2 linked regions of the Actinopolymorpha singaporensis genome follow. The protein of the gene in region 1 interacts with the protein of each later gene in a pairwise test. Links are inferred from orthologs where the notes say so. Each region holds a gene or a part of one and is shown on either strand. Other genes may lie near its edges.

The links. Proteins that work in one complex are often made in the same cells at the same time.
Region 2: the proteins of BLU27_RS13695 (region 1) and rlmB interact in binary tests that used the Escherichia coli proteins (3 or more experiments, as listed by UniProt). The link is inferred for Actinopolymorpha singaporensis from one-to-one orthologs.

The regions. Positions count from the first base shown.
Region 1 is NZ_LT629732.1:2,997,544-3,000,975, forward strand. Bases 1-2,984 are described here. They hold BLU27_RS13695 (NAD(P)H-hydrate dehydratase), read left to right. Parts: upstream 1-770; coding sequence 771-2,198; downstream 2,199-2,984. Other genes in these bases: BLU27_RS13685 (MDR family MFS transporter), read left to right, coding at 1-356; BLU27_RS13690 (holo-ACP synthase), read left to right, coding at 408-761; BLU27_RS13700 (P1 family peptidase), read right to left, coding at 2,251-2,984. In the rest of the region: more of BLU27_RS13700, read right to left, coding at 2,985-3,357. UniProt on the Escherichia coli protein: Bifunctional enzyme that catalyzes the epimerization of the S- and R-forms of NAD(P)HX and the dehydration of the S-form of NAD(P)HX at the expense of ADP, which is converted to AMP.
Region 2 is NZ_LT629732.1:506,511-509,933, reverse strand. Bases 286-3,142 are described here. They hold rlmB (23S rRNA (guanosine(2251)-2'-O)-methyltransferase RlmB), read left to right. Parts: upstream 286-1,144; coding sequence 1,145-2,140; downstream 2,141-3,142. Other genes in these bases: BLU27_RS02285 (sialidase family protein), read left to right, coding at 2,137-3,142; cysS (cysteine--tRNA ligase), read left to right, coding at 286-1,080. Also shown: more of cysS, read left to right, coding at 1-285; more of BLU27_RS02285, read left to right, coding at 3,143-3,198; BLU27_RS02280 (acyl-CoA dehydrogenase family protein), read left to right, coding at 3,273-3,423. UniProt on the Escherichia coli protein: Specifically methylates the ribose of guanosine 2251 in 23S rRNA.

The DNA of each region.
Region 1 (3,432 bases):
GGGCGCTGTGCCGGCTCGCGCGGGCGGGCCCGGCGCGGGCCGCCGACCTGGCGGCGGTGGCGCGGGTGCCACCCGAACGTGCCGGGCCGCACGTCGACACGCTGCTGGCGGCGGGGTACGTCAGCCGCGACGGCGGGCGCCTCGAGGTCACTCCGTCCGGGCTGGCGGCGGTCGACCAGCTGGTGGCCACCCGCCGGGCAGCGCTGGGACGGCGGCTCGAAGGATGGCGACCGGAGGAGCATCCCGAGCTGTCCGCGTTGTTGCAGCACCTGGCGTCCACGTCGCTGGGCGAGGAGGCCGACCGCGAGGCGTTCGCCCCCGGCCGCTCGCCGATCCGCCGTGACCGGCACCCGTGAGGCTGGGCCCGCCTTACGCATACGACGGGAACGATGCGCAAGGATGGAGGGATGATCGTCGGGCTGGGAATCGACGTGGTCGACGTCGAGCGATTCGAGGCGACGCTGGACCGTACACCCGGACTACGCACTCGGCTGTTCACCGACGACGAGCGGACCCGGCCGATCGCGGGCCTGGCCGCCCGGTTCGCGGCGAAGGAGGCGCTGGCCAAGGCGCTCGGTGCCCCCGTCGGCATGCGCTGGCACGACGCCGAGGTGATCACCGACGGAGACGGCCGGCCCTGGCTGGAGGTCCGGGGCACGGTCGCCCGGCAGACCGAGAAGCTGGGCGTGACCTCCATGCACCTGTCCATGTCGCACGACGCCGGGATCGCGTCGGCGGTCGTCGTACTCGAGAGGGGTTGACGGCAGCCGATGCGGACCGCGCACTCCGTCGTCCAGATCCGGGCCGCCGAGGCCGCGCTGATGGCGACCGTTCCCGACGGCACGTTGATGGACCGTGCCGCCACCGGGCTGGCCACCGCCTGTGTGGACTTCCTGGGCGGCGCCTACGGCGCCGACGTCGTGATCGTGGCGGGATCGGGCGCGAACGGCGGCGACGCGCTGTACGCCGGAGCCCGGCTTGCCCGGCGCGGCGCCCGGGTGGCCGCGATCCTGCTGGACCCCGGCAAGGCGCACGCCGGTGGCCTGGCCGCGCTGCGCTCGGCGGGTGGTCACGTCGTGCCCGAGGACGAACGCGAGGACGCCGTGGCCCGTGCCGACCTGGTGCTCGACGGCATCGTCGGCATCGGGGGCAAGCCCGGCCTGCGACCGGAGGCCGCCGCCGTCATGGAGCTGGTCGAGCGGTACGACGTGCCCGTGGTCGCGGTCGACGTACCGTCCGGCATCGACGTGGACACCGGCGAGACGCCCGAGCCGCACGTCCGCGCCGCGGTGACGGTGACGTTCGGCACCCACAAGGTGGGCCTGCTCGTCGATCCGGGTGCCTCCGCCGCCGGAGTGGTGCACCTGGTCGACATCGGGCTCGGCCCGTACCTCCCGGATCCGGTGGTGGAGTCGCTGCAGGCCTCCGATGTCGCCGCCCTGCTGCCGGCGCCGGACCGGACCTCGCACAAGTACACCCGCGGCGTACTCGGCGTGGTGGCCGGCTCCGACCAGTACACCGGCGCGGCGGTGCTCGCGGTCAGCGGCGCCCTGGGCGGGCCGCTCGGCATGGTCCGCTACGTCGGGCCGGACGAGCCCGCCCGGCTCGTTCGCGCGCGCTGGCCCGAGGTGGTCGCGGGCGAGGGCCGGGTGCAGGCCTGGGTGGTCGGGTCCGGTCTCGGCGACGCGCCCGAACGCGCCGAGGACGTCGCCCGCGCGCTGGCCGACGACGTACCCGTGCTCGTCGACGCCGACGGGCTGCGCCACGTGCTCGCGCGGTGCGAGGGCGAGGTGCTGCTCACTCCCCACGAGGGCGAGCTGGCCCGGATGCTGGAGGTGGAGCGTTCGAACGTCACCGCCCGCCGGCTGCACTACGCGTGCGAGGCCGCCGACCGCTGGAACGCCACCGTGCTGCTCAAGGGCGCGACGACGGTGGTGGCGTCGCCGAACGGCCGCGTCCGGGTCAACTCGGTGGGTACGCCCTGGGTGGCGACCGCCGGGTCCGGCGACGTGCTGTCCGGCATCTGCGGTGCACTGCTGGCCGGCGGGCTTTCGCCGCTGGACGCGGGCAGCGTGGGCTGCTTCCTGCACGAGACGGCCGGCGTCCTCGCCTCGCGCGGCGGGCCGATCGTCGCCGAGGACATCGCCGCCGCACTGCCGGACGCCTACCGCTACGTCCGGGCAGCCGAGGGAACCTAGGGTCTGCTCGGCTGCCGGACGGCGTTCGGCAGGCGCCTTGGCTCGACCCGCCTCAGCGCCCGGGCGGGCGCGCGGACGGATAGCGGTCGAGGTAGCCCGGCAGGTCCACGGCCGGCGTCCGTACGTGCGTCGCGGCGAGGACCGCGTCCACCATCGCCAGCGTCACCGCGTCGGCGGCGGCGGCCTGCACCGCGGCCACGCCACCGATCTCGGCGGCGCCGGGCCAGGACACCGGTGCGGCCGCGACCGCGTCGGTCGTTCCCGTGGCCAGGGCGAAGATCGAGTCCCCGTCGACCAGGGTGTGCACCGGCCGGACCGACCGGGCCAGTCCGTCGTGTGCCGCCGCGGCCATCCGCTGCGTCTGCGGGTGGGTGAGCCGGGCGTTCGTGGCCACGACGGCGAGGGTGGTGTTCAGGACGTCCGGCTGCTCGCCCGAACCCCCTGCCACGGTCGTCGGGCCGGCCTGCACCCGGGCGTGCTCCGTGGGCGACGGAACTCCCGGCCGCAACGCCTCGTCGGTGACGTACTGCGCGGCCAGCAGCGCACCCGTGTCGTCCAGGCACGGCGAACCGTAGGCGTTGGCCACCACCAGCGCACCGACCACGATGCCGCCGGGGAGCCGGACACTTGCCGTACCCACGCCGCCCTTGAGCCGGGGGAGGCTGAACGACGCGCCTGCACCCGCTCCGACGCAGCCGGTGCGGACCGCGCCGTCGGCGGCCTCGGCGGCCGCGGCGTAGCCGAGGTCGGCGTCCGGGCGGTTGTGGAGGTCGCCGCCCTTGCCGAGGTCGAAGACGATCGCGGCCGGCACCACCGGCACCACGGCCTCCGGGCCGATGGCGACGCCGCGCCCCTGCTCCTCGCACCAGCGCTGCACGCCGGTGGCGGCGGCCAGCCCGAACGAACTCCCGCCGGCCAGCGTCACAGCGTCCACGGTGTCGACCAGCGTCCCGGGCGCCAGCGCGTCGGTCTCGTGCGTACCGGGCCCACCGCCGCGTACGTCGACCGCACCGATGGTCCCGTTGGGCGGGATCACCGCCGTGACGCCGGTCAGCCAGCCGCCACCCACGCGCTCGACCTGGCCCACCAGTACGCCCGGCACGTCGGTCAGGGCGCCGTACGGATTGACCGGCCCGCCCGCGTTCTGCTCTTCGTCCACAAGCGTGGAGCTTAGAGGGGTTGGTCCCGGGTGGATCCAACCGTTCCGAACGGCGCGTCCGGCCCCCGGTAGGCG
Region 2 (3,423 bases), 2.5 Mb from region 1 along the record:
ACCGGGCACATCCCCGAGATCGTCGCGCTGATCGGCCGGCTGATCGAGGCCGGCCACGCCTACGCCAGCGGCGGCGACGTGCTGTTCGACGTACGGTCGTTCGCCGACTACGGCGCCCTGTCCGGTCAGCGGGTCGATGAGGTCCAGTCGGCCGGCGACACCGAGAACGCCGAGGCCAAGCGCGACCCGCGCGACTTCGCGTTGTGGAAGCGGGCCAAGCCAGGTGAGCCGAGCTGGGACACGCCGTGGGGTCCGGGCCGGCCGGGCTGGCACATCGAGTGCTCCGCGATGTCGACGAAGTATCTCGGCCGGGAGTTCGACGTCCACGGCGGCGGTATCGACCTGGTGTTCCCGCACCACGAGAACGAACGCGCCCAGTCGCTGGCGGCCGGCGACCCGTTCGCGCGCTACTGGCTGCACAACGCCTGGGTCACGATGTCCGGGGAGAAGATGAGCAAGTCGCTCGGCAACTCCCTGCTGGTTCAGGAGGTCGTCCGCCGCGACGTCCGCCCGGTCGAGCTGCGTTACTACCTCGCCTCGCCGCACTACCGCTCGATGATCGAGTACTCCGAGGAGGCGCTGCACGAGGCGGCCGCGGCGTACCAACGACTGGAGGGCTTCGTCGAGCGAGCGGTGGAGTTCGTCGGGGAGGGCGGGGACGCCGACGGGGAAGGCTGGACGTCGACCCTGCCGGAGGCGTTCGTCCAGGCGATGGACGACGACCTGGGCGTCCCCCAGGCGCTCGCGGTGGTGCACGCGGCCGTCAGGGACGGCAACACCGCCCTGGCCGCCGACGACAAGGCGACCGTCCGGGCGCGACTGCTCGAGGTGAGGTCGATGCTTTCGGTGCTCGGCCTGGATCCGATGGACCCGCGCTGGCGGCGTACGGCCGGACAGGACGACGCCCTCCGCGCGGTGGCAGACACGCTGGTGCGAGCATTGCTGGTCCAGCGCGAGGAAGCGCGGGCCCGGCGGGACTGGGCGGCGGCCGACGCGGTGCGGGACCAACTCAGGGACGCCGGCGTGGAGGTCACCGACACTCCGCACGGTGCCCGGTGGGACGTCGCCGGCCGGAGCTGACCGAGGCCGGCCGAGGGCGCGACCCGGCTGATCGACGTACGACATCGAGTGGGTGGAGGCTGGCGTGGCCGGCAACAGCAAGCGTCGGGGTGCGATCCGGCAGCGGTCCTCGGGCAACCCGACGGCGGGCTCGGGCGGGCGGGTCCGCCGCGGCCTGGAGGGCAAGGGGCCGACGCCACGGGCGGAGGACCGGCCCTACCACAAGGCTCACAGGCGGGTGCAGGCCCAGAAGCGGGCGGCCGCCTCGGCGGATGCCCGGCGCGGCGGGTCCGGCCGGGCAGGCGCGGGCGGCCGCGCCGGTGACCGGCCGGAGTGGATCGTCGGCCGCAACCCCGTCGTGGAGACCCTGCGATCCGGCGTACCGGTGAAGACGGTCCAGATGGCGGAGCGGATCGACCGCGACGACCGGGTACGCGAGATCCTTCGGCTGGCCGCCGAGAACGGCGTCCCGCTGCTGGAGGTCACCCGGCTGGAGCTGGACCGGCTCACCAGTGGGGCCGTCCACCAGGGCGTGGCGGTGCAGGTGCCGCCCTACGAGTACGCCGACCCCGACCAGCTGCTCCAGGACGCCATCGACAGCGGTGAGCCGCCGCTGCTCGTGGCGCTCGACGGCGTCACCGACCCGCGCAACCTGGGCGCGGTGGTCCGCTCGGCGGCGGCGTTCGGCGCGCACGGAGTGGTGGTCCCCGAGCGCCGGTCCGCCGCGATGACCGCGGCCGCGTGGAAGACCTCGGCCGGAGCGGCGGTGCGGGTGCCGGTGGCCCGGGCGGTCAACCTCAACCGCACGCTGAAGGCGTACCAGAAGGCCGGGCTGCGCATCGTGGGGCTGGCCGCGGAGGGCGAGGGCGACCTCGCCGAGGTGGCCGACCTCGACGGCCCGGTGGTGCTGGTCGCGGGCTCGGAGGGCAAGGGGCTGTCCCGGCTGGTCCGCGAGACCGCCGACGACCTGGCGCGGATCCCGATGCACTCGGGTACGGAGTCGCTGAACGCCGGGGTCGCCGCCGGCATCGCGTTGTACGAGGTGGCCCAGCAGCGAGCCAGGTCCGCGGCTGCCGAGTGAGCGCGGCGTCCGCGTCCCCGGCGGAGTCCGGGTCCCCCGCGTCCCCGGCGCGGGTGGAGCTGGAGTTCGTGGTCCGCGACGACCCGCGGTTCGCGGCCTGTCATGCGTCGACGGTGCTGCCCCTCCCGGGCGGACCGCTGGCGGCGTGGTTCGGCGGGAGCCGCGAGGGTGCCGGCGACGTGGCGATCTGGCTGTCCCGGCGTACGCCCGACGGCTGGTCCCGCCCGGCGCGGGTGGCCGACGAGGACGGCCTGCCGCACTGGAACCCCGTGCTGTTCGTGCCTCCCGGCAGTGACGCGGCCGGTGAGGTCTGGCTGTTCTACAAGGTGGGCCGGCAGATTCCCTCGTGGCGCACCCGGGTGATCGTGTCCGGTGACGGCGGCCGCACCTGGTCGGCGCCCCGCGAGCTCGTGCCCGGCGACGAGGGCGGGCGCGGCCCGGTGAAGAACAAACCGATCGTGCTCGCCGACGGAGGCTGGCTCGCGCCGGCGTCCGTCGAACGCCCGGACACCTGGGACGCGTTCGCCGACCTGTCGTACGACCGGGGGCGTACCTGGCAGCGCAGCGACTTCGTACCGGTGGACCACGCGACGTTCCCCGGCAAGGGGATCATCCAGCCCACAGTCTGGGAGTCCGCGCCCGGCCAGGTGCACATGCTGGTGCGCAGCAGCTGCGGGTGGGTGTGCCGCAGCGACTCCGCCGACGGCGGCCGGACCTGGAGCACGGCGGTGCCGACGTCCCTGCCGAACAACAACAGCGGGATCGACCTCGCCCCGCTCCCCGACGGCCGGCTGGTCTGCGTCCACAACCCGGTCGGCAGGTCGTGGGGCGTGCGGACGCCGCTCACCGCGGCGATCTCCGCCGACAACGGCCACAGCTGGCGGCACTGGGCGACGCTGGACGACGAGCCGGCCCGAGACGGGGATGCGGACCGCAACGTCGAGGACCGGGAGTTCTCCTACCCGGCCGCGGTGACCGACGGTGAGGGAGTCACCGTGACCTACACGTGGCGGCGCCGCGGGATCAGGTCCGCCCGTCTCACTCCGCAAGACGCGTGACAGAGTACGCGTGAGGCCGCGTCGGTAAGAGTCCGGCCGTACGGACGCCTTCCCAACGTCGAGGAGGACCCGCCATGCCGGTCGAACGCCTGCTTCCCACGCCAGAGGCGCACGACCTCCTCGACCTGACCCGGGAGATCGCCGCGGAGCAGCTCGCGCCCCGGGCGGCCGAGGCGGAGGAGACGAGCACCTTCCCGCGGGAGACGTTCCGGCTGCTCGGCCGGG